3 regions of the Nonomuraea sp. JJY05 genome follow, and region 1 is predicted to be linked to each of the others. Evidence: riboswitches for the same ligand, from Rfam matches in the RefSeq annotation. Region 1 holds a riboswitch; each other region holds the start of a gene.
The links. A riboswitch is a leader RNA that binds a small molecule or an ion and turns the genes downstream of it on or off. The one in region 1 is predicted to bind thiamine pyrophosphate.
Positions count from the first base shown of each region.

Region 2: linked by a shared signal. The riboswitch ahead of tenA (thiaminase II) and the one ahead of ACFKCF_RS17455 (purine-cytosine permease family protein) in region 1 are both predicted to bind thiamine pyrophosphate.
Region 3: linked by a shared signal. The riboswitch ahead of thiO (glycine oxidase ThiO) and the one ahead of ACFKCF_RS17455 (purine-cytosine permease family protein) in region 1 are both predicted to bind thiamine pyrophosphate.

Region 1 covers NZ_JBIEIS010000010.1:124,094-128,350, forward strand. Annotated here, with positions in the region: gene ACFKCF_RS17435 (TenA family protein) at 1-475, shown strand, start outside; gene ACFKCF_RS17440 (Fpg/Nei family DNA glycosylase) at 522-1,400, shown strand; gene ACFKCF_RS17445 (winged helix-turn-helix transcriptional regulator) at 1,406-1,816, shown strand; gene ACFKCF_RS17450 (rhodanese-like domain-containing protein) at 1,813-2,136, shown strand; TPP riboswitch at 2,515-2,627, shown strand; gene ACFKCF_RS17455 (purine-cytosine permease family protein) at 2,618-3,949, shown strand; gene ACFKCF_RS17460 (methylated-DNA--[protein]-cysteine S-methyltransferase) at 3,906-4,257, opposite strand, start outside.
Region 2 covers NZ_JBIEIS010000074.1:2,226-6,482, forward strand. Annotated here, with positions in the region: gene ACFKCF_RS57955 (BTAD domain-containing putative transcriptional regulator) at 1-906, shown strand, start outside; gene tenA (thiaminase II) at 887-1,594, opposite strand; TPP riboswitch at 1,586-1,681, opposite strand; gene ACFKCF_RS57965 (hypothetical protein) at 1,817-3,928, opposite strand; gene ACFKCF_RS57970 (MFS transporter) at 3,990-4,257, opposite strand, start outside.
Region 3 covers NZ_JBIEIS010000009.1:129,006-133,262, forward strand. Annotated here, with positions in the region: gene pknB (Stk1 family PASTA domain-containing Ser/Thr kinase) at 1-444, opposite strand, end outside; gene ACFKCF_RS15720 (thiazole synthase) at 550-1,305, opposite strand; gene thiS (sulfur carrier protein ThiS) at 1,298-1,498, opposite strand; gene thiO (glycine oxidase ThiO) at 1,495-2,610, opposite strand; TPP riboswitch at 2,600-2,717, opposite strand; gene ACFKCF_RS15735 (NAD(P)/FAD-dependent oxidoreductase) at 2,771-3,940, shown strand; gene ACFKCF_RS15740 (Rv2175c family DNA-binding protein) at 3,971-4,257, shown strand, end outside.

The DNA of each region.
Region 1 (4,257 bases):
CTACCTGTTCCTGCTCGACTACGTACGGGTGTTCGCGCGGCTGGCTTGGCAGGCGCCCGACGGGCATCTGGGTGACCTGGTGGACCTGGCGCACACCACGTACCACGACGAGTTGAGCCTGCACAGGTCGCTGTCGGCCGAGTTCGGCGCCGATCTGGAGGGGGCGGTGAAAGGGCCGGCGTGCGCGGCTTACACGGCGTTCCTGCTGGAGTCGGCGGCGTCGTATGGGGAGGGGTTGGCGGCGCTTTATCCGTGTATGTGGGGATATTCGAGTCTCGGGCAGATATTGGCGGAGAATCCGCCCGCTGAGCCGAGATATCGGGCGTGGGTGGACACGTACGCGGATCCGGCGTTCGCGGCGCTCACCGCCCGGATCGGACAGATGATCGACGAGGTCGGACCGGACCCGGCGCGGGCCGAGGAGCTGTTCGCCGAGGGGATGGCGCACGAGCTGGCCTTCTGGAGCGTGCCGTAGCCGTCCACAGGCTGTGGACGGCCGGACGCGCACGTACCCTGGGGACATGCCGGAACTTCCCGAAGTGGAGTCGCTCACCCATTTCCTGCGCGAGCGGGCCGTGGGCCGCACGGTCCTGGGGGTCGACGTGGTGGCCATCCAGGCGCTCAAGACGTTCGATCCGCCGGTGACCGCGCTCGGCGGGCTGACCATCACCGCCGTGGCGCGCCACGGCAAGTTCCTCGACCTCGACTGCGACGGCCTCCACCTGGTCATCCACCTGGCCCGGGCGGGGTGGCTGCGCTGGCGCGACGACCTGTCGGGAGCCAAGCCCGTACGTCCGGGCAAGAGCCCGCTCGCGGTACGGGTCCGGCTGGCGCCCGACGAGGAGGGGCTGGCGCCCGGCTTCGAGCTGACGGAGGCGGGGACGCAGAAGCGCCTGGCCGTCTATGTCACCAAAAATCCGGACGAGGTCCCCGGCATCGCCGCCCTCGGCCCCGACCCCCTCGACGAGTCCTTCACCGTCGAGGCGCTCAAGCGCATCGTGGGCGGCAACCGCATCCAGATCAAGGGGCTGCTGCGCGACCAGAAGATCGTCGCCGGCATCGGGAACGCGTACTCGGACGAGGTGCTGCACGCGGCGAAGATGTCCCCGTTCAAGATCGCGGCCACGCTGACGGACGCGCAGATCGCCGACCTGCACGAGGCCATCGTCACCACCCTGCAGGAGGCAGTGGAGCGGGCGCACGGGCTGGCGGCCAAGGACCTCAAGGCGGAGAAGAAGTCGGGACTGCGGGTCCACAACCGGGCCGGGCAGCCGTGCGACGTCTGCGGCGACACCATCCGCGAGGTGTCCTTCGCGGACTCCTCGCTGCAGTACTGCCCCACCTGCCAGACCGGCGGCAAGCCCCTCGCCGACCGCCGGCTGTCCCGCCTTCTCAAATGAGCCCGATGGAAGAAGACACCGTGGAACCGCTCGACGACTACGACGTGCGCCAGTGGGACACGCGCGAGGACTGCGAAGTGCGCCAGATCCTCGACCGCATCGCCGACAAGTGGTCGCTGCTCGTGATCGCCCTGCTCGACTGCCAGAGCCTGCGCTTCACCCAGCTCCGCCGTGAGATCGACGGTGTCAGCCAGCGCATGCTCAGCGTGACCCTGCGCCAGCTGGAGCGCGACGGCCTGGTCAGCCGCACGGTCCACCCCGTCGTGCCGCCCAGGGTGGACTACGCGCTCACGCCGCTCGGCCGTACTCTGCACGAGACCATCAAGTCCCTGGTCACCTGGACGGAGGCGCACCAGGAGGAGATCGCCGCGGCGCGTGCGGCCTACGACGCCAGGCGCGAGATGATGGAGTCATGACCGTTCCTGAGATAGAGGCCAGTGCCGTTCCCGCAGACGCTTACCTGCTCGACGTCCGCGAGCAGGACGAATGGGTCGCAGGGCACGCCCCGGAGGCCGTGCACATCCCCATGACGCAGATCCAGGGGCGGGTCGACGAGGTGCCCGGCGACCGCACGGTCTACGTCGTCTGCCGGGTGGGCGGCCGGTCCCTGCAGGTCGCGGCCTGGCTCAACCAGCTCGGGCGCGACGCCGTCAACGTGGGCGGCGGCATGCAGTCGTGGGAGTTCGCGCGCCGCCCGATGGTCAGCGAGACCGGGCAGCAGCCGTTCGTGGCGTAGCGGCCGGGCGCGCGACCGGTTGGGGGATGCTTCCGCTACTGCGTTCGGGAACGCACATCGCCCTGTGGGCAGACCTGTGGACAGCCTGTGTGAACTTGCGCCGGGGACCTGCCCGTGCTGTGGATGACGTGTGGACAAGCTGTGGATACAGCGCGGCGACATCTCACGTGCTGGAATGCGGCTCGGGAAGAAGCTGCAGGTCAGGGCGTCGGGTGAGGAGATTCCCGTAAGACACAGGCTGTGGACGGCGAGAAGCCTGATGTCGTGGACGCCCGCGAACGCCTCTCGTCCTCCGTGGTCGCGCCGGCCGGTCTGGCAATTTGGCGTGGGAGTAGGGCATCATGGGGTCGCAAGCTGGGTTGATCCCAGCTTTGCCATACCTGTCAACGCGGGAGCTTGGGGCAACCAGGCTGAGAGGGCGACTGAGGCCGTCGCCGACCGCACGAACCTGTCCGGGTAATGCCGGCGTAGGGAGTGTGCGATGACGCATGTCGTCGACGAAGTTCCGCTGACCCTCGAAGGCAGGCCGCCGAAGACCCTGGGCGTGCTCGACCAGGGTGCGCTCTGGGCGAACCTCGGAGTCAGCCTCCTGGGCTTCTCCGGAGCGTTGCTCCTGCTCAATCCCCTGGGCAACGCTCCGCTCAGCCTGACCGCCGCGCTCCTGGCCACCGTGGTCGGCAGCCTGATCGGCACCGCCATGGTGGGCCTGTCGGCCGTCCCGGGCACCCAGACGGGACAGCCCGCGATGGTGCTGCTGCGGGGCCTGTTCGGGGCGCGGATCTCGTACGTTCCCACGGTGCTGAACATCGTCCAGATGCTCGGCTGGGCCGCGTTCGAGCTGTGGGTGATCGCCAAGGCGGCCAGCGCGATCTTCGGCGCCGTGCCGTACCAGGTGTGGGTGATCGCGGCGGGGGTGCTGACCACCGCGCTCACGATCTGGCCGCTCGGGTCGGTCAGGTTGCTGCGGCGGTACGTCACCATCGGCGTGATCGTGTCGATGGTGTGGTTCGCCTGGTTCTTCCTGACCAGGGCGCCCGCGCACACCGGGGGGTCCTGGACGGCGTTCGCCCCGGCGGTGGACTACGTGATCGCGCTGTCGGTGTCGTGGGTGCCGATGGCGGCCGACTTCGCCCGGCACTCCAGGTCGAGCAGGGCCGCGTTCACCGGCGTGGTCGGGGGCTACACGCTGGCGCAGGTGGCCTGCCTGGGCCTGGGCGTGTTCGCGGTGGCCATGGCGGGGGCGGACAGGGTGGCGGCCGACGGGACGTCGGTGTTCGGCCCGTTCGTGGCGGTGCCGCTGGGCGCGCTGTTCTTCGCGATCCTGGTGCTGCGCGAGACCGACCAGTCGTTCGCCAACGTCTACTCCACCACGGTCTCGCTGCAGAACCTGATGCCGCGGGTCGACCGGCGCCTGTTCTCCGTCGCCATCGGCGTGCTGAGCGTGACGATCGCCCTGGTCGTGGACGTCAACTCGTACGGGGCGTTCCTGGGGGTGATCGGGGCGGTGTTCGTGCCGATGTTCGCGGTGCTGGCCGTGGACTACTTCGTGCTCGGCGGCTCGCGGAGCTGGAACACCGCGGAGAACGCGCCCTCGCGCTGGTCGAGGCTGGTGCCGTGGGCCCTCGGCTTCGTGGCGTACTGGCTGACGACCTCCACGCCCACGGTCAAGCCATGGGACGACTTCTGGCAGGGGATCCGCGACGCCATCGGCTTCACCCGGCAGCCGTGGATGAACGGAGCGCTCGGCGCGGCCATCGCCGCCGCGCTGATCACCCTGCTGATCGGCTGGTCGACGCGCGCTTTTCGACGTTGAGCAGGTGCTGCTTGGCGAGCGCGCCGCCCGCGTAGTCGCCGAGCGCGCCGTCCTCACGCACCACCCGGTGGCACGGCACGATCACGCACACGGGGTTGGAGGCCAGCGCGTTGCCGATCGCCCGCAGCGCGCGCGGCCTGCCGATGCTCGCGCCGATCTCCTCCAGCGTCGTGGTGGTGCCGTACTGGACCGCCATCGTCTTCTGCAGCACCGTGCGGGCGAAGGAGGTCGCCAGGGTCAGGTCGACGGGCGTGGTGAACGCGCGCAGGCGGCCGGAGAAGTAGGCGTCCAGCTCCCTGCGCACCGGG
Region 2 (4,257 bases), on a different contig from region 1:
GCCGAGCGGGAGTCCCTGGTGGAGGCCGTACGGCTGGCCGCCGGCGCGGGCCTGGCCCAGTCCGCGTGGGGGCTGGCCGCCACCCTGGTCCCGTACTTCGACCTGCACTGCCGCCTGGACGAGTGGCAGCTGACGCACCGCCTCGCGCTGGACAGCGCCCGCGCGGCCGGCGACCGCCACGGGGAGGCCGCCATGCTGCGCGGCCTGGCCCAGGTCTGCCTCTACCAGGACCGCTACGCCGAGGCCGAGGACATGTTCCGGCGAGCCCGCGCCATCTTCCACGAGCTGGGCGACACGCGGAGCGAGGCCATCTCGATCTGCGGGCTGGCGGCGGTCAACCAGTTCTCCAGCCGCCATCTCAAGGCGCTCGGGTCCTTCCGGCAGGCGCTGGCCATGTTCCTGGCCATCGGCGACCGCAGCGGCGAGGCGTACGCGCGGCAGGCGATCGGGCGCGTCTATCTGTCGCTGCGGGATCTGCGGCAGGCGTCCAGGTGGCTGGGGGACGCGCTGCGGCTGGCCGAGGAGCTCGACGACGCCCACCGCGAGGGCTGCGTGTCGATGCAGCTCGGCCGCATGTACGACCTGTTCGCCGAGTCGGACCGGGCCATGCGCTACCAGGGGCACGCGCTGGACATCTTCGAGGCGCTGGGCGACCGCCACTGCGGCGCGTACGCGATGCGGAACCTGGGCGGGCTCCAGGTGGCCAGGGGCGAGCGTTCGGACGGCTCCGACCAGTTGGAGCGCTCCCTGGTGATCTTCCAGCAACTGGGGGACCGCAGCGGGGAGGCGGACACCTACCAGACGCTCGGCGAGCTGTACCGCTCGGCCGGGCGTGCCGCGCTGGCCACCCATTACCTGCACCAGGCTCGCGAGCTGCGCCGGGAGCTCAGCGCGTCGTTCGCGTGAGGGCCGGCTGGAGCCACCGGCCGGTGGGCCAGGCCTCCAGGCGCCAGGCGCTGTCCCAGAACATCCACTCGTACTCGGTGGCCCGGCAGAACGCCTCGTCCATCGCCCGGCGGGTCTCGGGGTCGGCGGTCTCGGCCAGCCGGTCGGTGATGGCCTTGGCCTGCTCGACCGAGGCGGCGAAGGCGGGGTCGGAGTAGGTGCCGATCCAGGTCCGGTACGGGTGGTCGGCCGCGCCCGCCGTACGTTCGAGCAGCGCCGCGCCGACGTCCTGGTAGACCCAGAAGCACGGCAGCACGGCGGCGGCGAGCACGGGCAAGGGCGCGGCCAGGGCGGTGGCCTGGAGGTAGGAGGAGTAGGCCAGGCAGGTCGGCGAGGTGGCGACGGCCGCCGTCTCGCCGGCCGTCAGCCCGAACTGCTCCAGGTAGCCGGTGTGCAGGGCCCGCTCGACGACCAGCGCCGTGTGCGCGCTCTGCGCGAAGAACGCGGCGTCGGCCGGGGCGGTGGCGCGGGCCGAGGCGGTCGCGAGGACCTTGGCGTAGGCCACCAGGTAGCGCCCGTCCTGGACGAGGTAGAACGCGAAGCGCTCGCGGTCGAGGGTGCCGTCGCCGAGCGCGGTGTTGAACGGGTGGTCGTGGATCGCCTCGAGCAGCGTGGCCGTGCGCGCCCAGATCTTCTCACAGAAGGTCACCGATGACGTCCCTTCGCTAGTGCGAACTAGATCAGGTTCGACGGGTGTGATCTCAGCCCGGCAGCCCGGGCACCCCGCGTCGCCGCCAACGCTAGCAGAAGGCACGGCCCGGTCGTGAGGAAGGCTCGGGAGCTAGCAGCCGAGTAGGCCCAGGGGGCCCACCTGGATTCGAACCAGGAGAAGGAAGCCCTCGAATGGCCTCACGACCGGAAGCCGAACGTATCAGGCGGGGATCAGTTCGTGCAGCGTCCCGGCCGTGTAGACGCGCGACTCCGCCGGGAGGCCGGCCGGCGCCTCCAGCCCGATATAGGTGGTGTGCCCGGCCGCCGAGCTCTTCGCGCGCAGCAGGTCGGCCAGGTAGCGAACGCGCAGGTGGTCGCGTTCGACGATGGAGCGCACCAGCAGGGAGGCGCTGACCCGGTTGCCCTCCACCTGGTTGAAGCCGGGGTGCCCCTTCAGGTAGAGGTGCAGCCACTTCACCAGCCAGCCGCCGTCGGCGCCGCGCAGGAAGACGAGCGGCAGGGCGATCCGGCCGGAGCCGCGCAGGTCCGACTTCATGCGCACGGTACGCGGCTCGAACGGGCTGCCTTCCTGCTCGGCGTCCCTGGTCATGTAGCCGAAGAACGCCTCGGCGGCCTCGTCGAAGCCTTCCCCGGCGTAGACGTTCACCTGCGGGATGATGATCGGCTGGGTCGCGGCGGCGAGCCGGATGTCGATGAACTCGGACGCGCCGTCGGGCGCCTCGGTGAGGTCGCCGGAGTACTGGGCGAAGCCGTTGGTGTAGTTCGTCCAGGAGATGTGCGTCGGGTTGTCATAGGTGGCGTCGAGCATGAGCGCGGACAGGTCGTAGTCGGTGCGCTGCCGGGCCTCGTGCCAGTGGACGAAGAACCTGAGCAGCTCGCCGTCCACCGCCGACACCGAGCCCCGGGGCAGCATCCCGAGGCCGGGCACGACGGCCTTGCCGGACAGCGGCAGGGCGACGTCCAGCACGTCGGGATCGACGATCAGCTCGCCGGGGTCGGGGAGGCGACGGGCGATCTCCTGGTCCAGGATGCCCAGCGCCCGCGCCAGGGCCTCCTCCTCCAGCGGCGAGCGGGAGTCGGGGGCCGCCCACGCCCTGCCGTGCCGGTTGACGAAGACGCGGCCCGCGACGGGGGTGAGCCGGTTCTGCAGGTGCTCGCGCAGCGACAGCAGGACGCGGCCGGAGGCGCCCGAGACGGCGCCTTCCACGGCCTCCAGCACGACCGTCGTGGACAGGCCGGTCCGCAGCAGGTGGTCGAGGCGGCGCAGCAGCGCGCCGGGCGCCCTCTCCAGCAGCTTCACGGCCTCGGCGGCACGGCCCGACGACAGGGCGGCCTCGACCCGGCCGTCCAGGCTCGGGGCCCGGCGGGCGCCCCTGGCCGTTTCGAAGACGTCCTGGGCGCGCGGGAACTGCGGGTACTCGTGGGGGTGCAGCCGTTCGCCGAGCCGCTTCCACTGCTCCCGGTGGCGCGGAACGTCGCCGAGCTTGGCCGGGGAGGCGACCGCGTCCAGGGCGCCCAGCAGGGTGCGGCGCTCGGCCCGGCGGAACGAGCGGAACCTGGTGGGCTCGGCCAGCGTGACATCGCCGCCGGAGCTGCCGCAGGCGAGCCGGAGCACGTCGGTCACGGTGTCGACCAGCAGCGGCCGGCCCCCGGCCAGCCGGACCTCGTTGACGATCGCGCGGTTCTCGCGCACGGGGATGCGCTCGGGCTCCTCGGCGCAGGACCCGGCCAGCAGGCGCAGCGCCTCCAGGTCCTCGGCGGCCAGGGGCACCTCGGAGCCCGCCAGCGAGAAGTAGAGCTCCCGGGCCTCCGACTCCAGGCTCCCGCCCAGTTCCAGCACGGTCACCCGGTCCCCGGCCAGCGGGACCAGCTCGGCGTGCGCGGCCAGCAGGTCGGCGTAGGTGTGCTGGTAACGTCCGTAGCCGGGCAGGGAGAGCAGGTTGAGCGTCGAGGTCCGGACGCCGGCGGAGACCGGGTCGAGCAGGGTCTCGCGCAGGAGCCCGGCCCAGAACTCCAGGGTGTCGGGCACGTTCTTCGGGAAGTCGAGGAAGTAGGCGTTGTGCCGGACGTGGTCACCCACGAGAGTGCGGACGGCGGCCAGAATGCGGACGCCGAGGTCAACCACGGTCTCGCCGCGCAGCCCGGACAGCCGCTCCAGCAGCGTGGCCGAGCACGTGAAGCCGACGCTGAGCAGTGCCGCGTCGAGCTGGCGGGCGGCGGTGTCCCCCCAGCCGGGCGTGGAGCCGGCGGGCGCATCGCCGATGGGAACGCGCAGCCGCCGGGCGATGACGAGGCTTTCCAGAGTGTCCACGAACGGCACCATATAGTCGGGACACGCCCGATCGCGGGGGTTTTCCGCCCGCCCCGGCCGGTCAGAGGCGAGGGGCCGCTTCGCGCACACCACCCGGGCGCAGCACGCCCGCCAGCGCCAGCGCGACCAGGACCCCGGCACCGCCCGCCACCGCGATCGCGGGCCCGGGCGCGATCGCCTCGCCGAGCGCCCCGACCAGCGCCGCCCCGGCCGCCTGCCCCGTCATCAGCCCGGACGACTGCAGCCCGAACGCCTGCCCGCGCACCTCCTCGGGCACCGACTCCACGAACCGGCGCTGCAACCCCAGCTGGTACGACAGCCCCGCGGTC
Region 3 (4,257 bases), on a different contig from region 1:
CAGGACGTTTTCCGGCTTGACGTCGCGGTGGACCATCCCGGCCTGGTGGGCCGCGCCGAGGGCGGCGAGCACCGGGATCATGATCTCGAGCGCCTCGCGGGCGGGCAGCCTGCCGCGCTCGCGCAGGATGTCGCGCAGCGTCTTGCCGGGCACGTACTCCATCGACAGGTAGACGACGTCGGCGTCGGTCCCCTGGTCGAAGACGTGCACCACGTTGGGATGGGAGAGGCGGGCAACCGACTTGGCCTCGCCGATGAACCTCCGGACGAACGCCGGGTCCTCGGCCAGCGAAGGGTGCATGACCTTCAGCGCCACCGTCCGGTCCAGGCGGACGTCCAGCGCGAGGTAGACGGTCGCCATACCGCCCCGGGCGATCCGGCTCTCGATGCGGTATCGCCCATCGAGGAGCCGCCCGACCAGGGGGTCCGCAGTCGTCGTATCCACCCCGCTGAGTTTACGGGCGTTTTGCCACTGGGAGGGCCTCGCCGCCCGAAACCGATGCTGAGACGTTCCCGTTGGAACGTCCCAGCTCCCCACGCGTCACTCGGGTCAGGGAGTCATCGGTGAGGAGGCCTCGGCGTAGCGCCTGCGCGGGATGCGGCCCGCCAGCCGCGCCAGCCGTCCGGCCTCCACGGCCTGCTTCATGGCGAGCGCCATGAGATCGGGCCGCTGCGCCCTGGTGACCGCCGTGGCCAGCATGACGGCGGCGCAGCCCAGCTCCATCGCCAGCGCGGCGTCGCTGGCCGTGCCGATGCCCGCGTCGAGCACCACCGGCACGGACACGGCCTCGACGATCAGCTCGATGCTGTGCGGGTTGCGGATGCCGAGGCCCGAGCCGATCGGCCCGCCCAGCGGCATGACGGCCGCGCAGCCCGCCTGCTCCAGCCGCCGCGCCAGCGCGGGGTCGTCCCCGATGTACGGCAGCACCACGAACCCGTCGGCGACCAGCCGCTCGGCCGCGTCGAACGTCTCGATCGGGTCGGGCAGCAGCGTGCGCTCGTCGGCGATGACCTCGACCTTGATCCAGTTCGTGCCGAGGGCCTCCCTCGCCAGCCGCGCCGTCAGCACGGCCTCGCCCGCCGTGAAGCAGCCCGCCGTGTTGGGGAGCACCTTGATGTCCCGCTTGCGCAGCACGTCAAGGACCGAACCGGGGGCGCTGGGGTCGACCCGCCGGATCGCCACCGTGGTCAGCTCGGTGCCGGAGGCGGCCAGCGCCTGGTCGAGCACGTCGAGCGAGGGCGCGCCGCCGGTGCCCATGATGAGCCGGGAGGAGAAGCTCTCCCCGGCGATGATCAGATCATCCACCTTGCACCGCCGTCAGAACCTCCACCCGGTCACGGTCGCTGAGCGCCGTCGTCTCCCACGAGCTCCGCGTGACCACCTCGTCGTTGACGGCCACGGCCACTCCGGTGGTGGCCGTGGTCAATGTGCGTACGGCCTGCGCCACGGTCATGCCGTCGGCCACCTCGTGCGAGGCTCCGTTGATCGTCACAATCATGAAATTTCCCGAAATCTCCCAGGTGAGCACATTGCCGCGAGCTCGCCCTCCTCGCCCAGCAGGATGTCCGCCGTGAGCGGCGACAGGAGCACGCCGCCCCGGTGATGACCGGTGGCCAGCGCCAGCCCCGGGGTGCCGCTCGGCCCGATGAGCGGCAGGTTGTCCGGCGTGCCCGGCCGCAGCCCGGCCACCACGTCGGAGACCTCCAGCTCGGTGACGCCCGGCACCAGCTCCCTGGCGTCGCGCAGCAGCTCGTAGAGCCCGCCCGCGGTCACCCTGGTGTCGAAGCCCATCTCCTCCTGCGTGGCCCCGACCACCAGCTCGCCGTCGCCCCGGGGGACGAGGTAGACCGGAGTGCCGTGCACGGTGCCGCGGACGCACCGGGTGAGCAGCGGCTGCGGGGAACGCAACCGCATGATCTGCCCCTTGACCGGCCGCACCGGCACCTCGGCCAGCCCGGCGCTCCACGCCCCGGCCGCCAGGACCACCCGCTCCGCCCGCAGCTCGGCCCGCCGGTCATCGTCGCCGGACGGCTCCAGGCGAACCCCCGTGACCCGGCCGCCGTCGCGCAGCAGCTCGCCGGCGCGCGCCCGTACGAGCTGGACTCCGCGCCGCTCGAGCGCGGCGAGCAGCGCCGCCGTCACGCGGCGCGGGTCCACCCAGGAATCGCCGGCGGCCAGCAGCCCGCCCCGCACCGAGGGGGCCAGCATGGGCTCCAGGCGGCGGCACTCGCGGCCGGTCAGCCGCCGGACGGGCAGCTCCAGCTTCTCCAGGTAGGCGGCCAGCTCGTCCAGCGCGGCCAGGTCGTCCGCCCCGAACGCCACGTCGAGGGTCCCCTCGGAGCGCAGGTCCAGGGCCTCGGGGCCTGCCAGACCCGCGTCGGCGGCCAGCTCGGCGGCGAAGTCGGGCCAGCGGCGCAGCGACGCCACGCCGAGCCGCAGCAGCGGCACCTCCGTGTAGGTGACCTCGCTGACCGGCGCCAGCATCCCCGCCGCCGCGTGCGAGGCCCCCGAGGCGGGGGCCGGGTCGACCAGGGTGACGGGCCGCCCCTCGCGAGCCAGCCGCCAGGCCACGGAGAGCCCGACGACCCCGCCGCCCACGATCACGTCCATCCGCGCTCCCTTCGCCGGCATGATCCGGATCAGGTGTCTTGCGGTCGAAGGCCCGAAGGCAGCCTTCCTCTCAGCCCGGTCACGGCCGGACTCCCGCGCGTCTTACGCCCCCAGCCTACGGCCTCGCTGCGACGCCCGGACACCGGCCCACGTTAGGGTCATGAACGTGAACAGAGTCGTGGTGGTGGGAGCGGGCCTGGCCGGAGTGCGCACCGTGGAGGCGCTGCGCGCACGGGGGTTCGGCGGAAGGATCACGCTGGTCGGGGAGGAGCGGCATCGCCCCTACGACCGTCCACCGCTGTCCAAGGCCGTGCTGTTCGGTGACGCCGACACCAGCTACGTCGACACCGACCTCGCGGCGATCGACGTGGAGTTCCGGCCAGGGGTGAGCGCCAAGGCGCTGCGCGAGGGCGTCGTGGAGACCACGGAGGGCGAGATCGGCTACGACGGGCTGGTCATCGCCACCGGCGCCGAGCCGATCAGGCTGCCCGGCGACGGCCCGCAGCACGTGCTGCGCACGCTCGACGACGCCCACGAGCTCAGGGCCGTGCTCGTCCCCGGCGCCCGCGTCGCGATCATCGGCGCCGGCTGGATCGGCGCGGAGGTGGCCACCGCCGCCCGCCGCGCCGGGTGCGCGGTGACCGTGATCGAGGCCGGCCCGGCGCCGCTCGCCACGGCCGTCGGCGCCGAGATCGGGGCCCGCACCGAGCGCTGGTACGACGGCATCGACCTGCGGCTCGACACCATGGTCGACTCCGTGGACGAGGGCGGCGTGCGATTGGTGGGCGGCGAGTTCGTGGACGCCCATGTGGTGGTCACGGGCATCGGCGTGCGCCCGGCCGTCGAATGGCTCACCGGCGCCGACATCGACCTCCACAACGGCGTCGTCGTGGACGAGCACCTGCGCGCCTCCCTCCCCGGCACGGTCGCCGTCGGCGACTGCGCCGCCTGGTGGTCGCGCCGCTGGCAGACCAGGCTCAGGGTCGAGCACTGGGACACCGCGCTCAACGCCCCCGAGGTGGCCGCCGCGAGCCTGCTGGGCGAGGACATCGCGTACGATCCCGTTCCGTACTTCTGGTCGGAACAGTTCGGGCACATGGTGCAATATGCCGGTCATCATTCGGCCGGAGAGCGCTTGATCTATCGGGGCGAGCCGGAGGGCAAGTGGTCGGCCGTCTGGCTCACGGCCGACGACGTCCTCGCCGCGGTGCTCGCCGTGGACCGGCCGCGGGACCTCGTACAGGGGCGCCGCATCATCGACGCGGGACACCGTCTCGACGCGGAACGCCTGGTAGATCCAGAAGTCCCTCTACGGGATTGTGTTGTTTGAGCAAGCACGGCATGTGGTAGTTGTGGTTTCGTGACGCTTTCTGTTGCACAGATCGACCGGGAGACCGACCAGCTCGTCGACGAGTGGCTCACGCTCCCCGAAGTGGCCTCGCGCCTAGACCTTCCGATCGGCCGGGCCAAGCAACTCCTCAAGGACCACAAGCTGCTCGGTGTACGCCGGGGGAGCGGCGGGCCGCAGGTGCCTGCGGTGTTCCTCGATGGAAAGGATGTGATGAAGGGCCTGCCCGGCACGCTGACCGTGTTGCTGGACGCCGGCTACGACGATGTCGAGTCGCTGCGCTGGCTCTTCACCCCTGA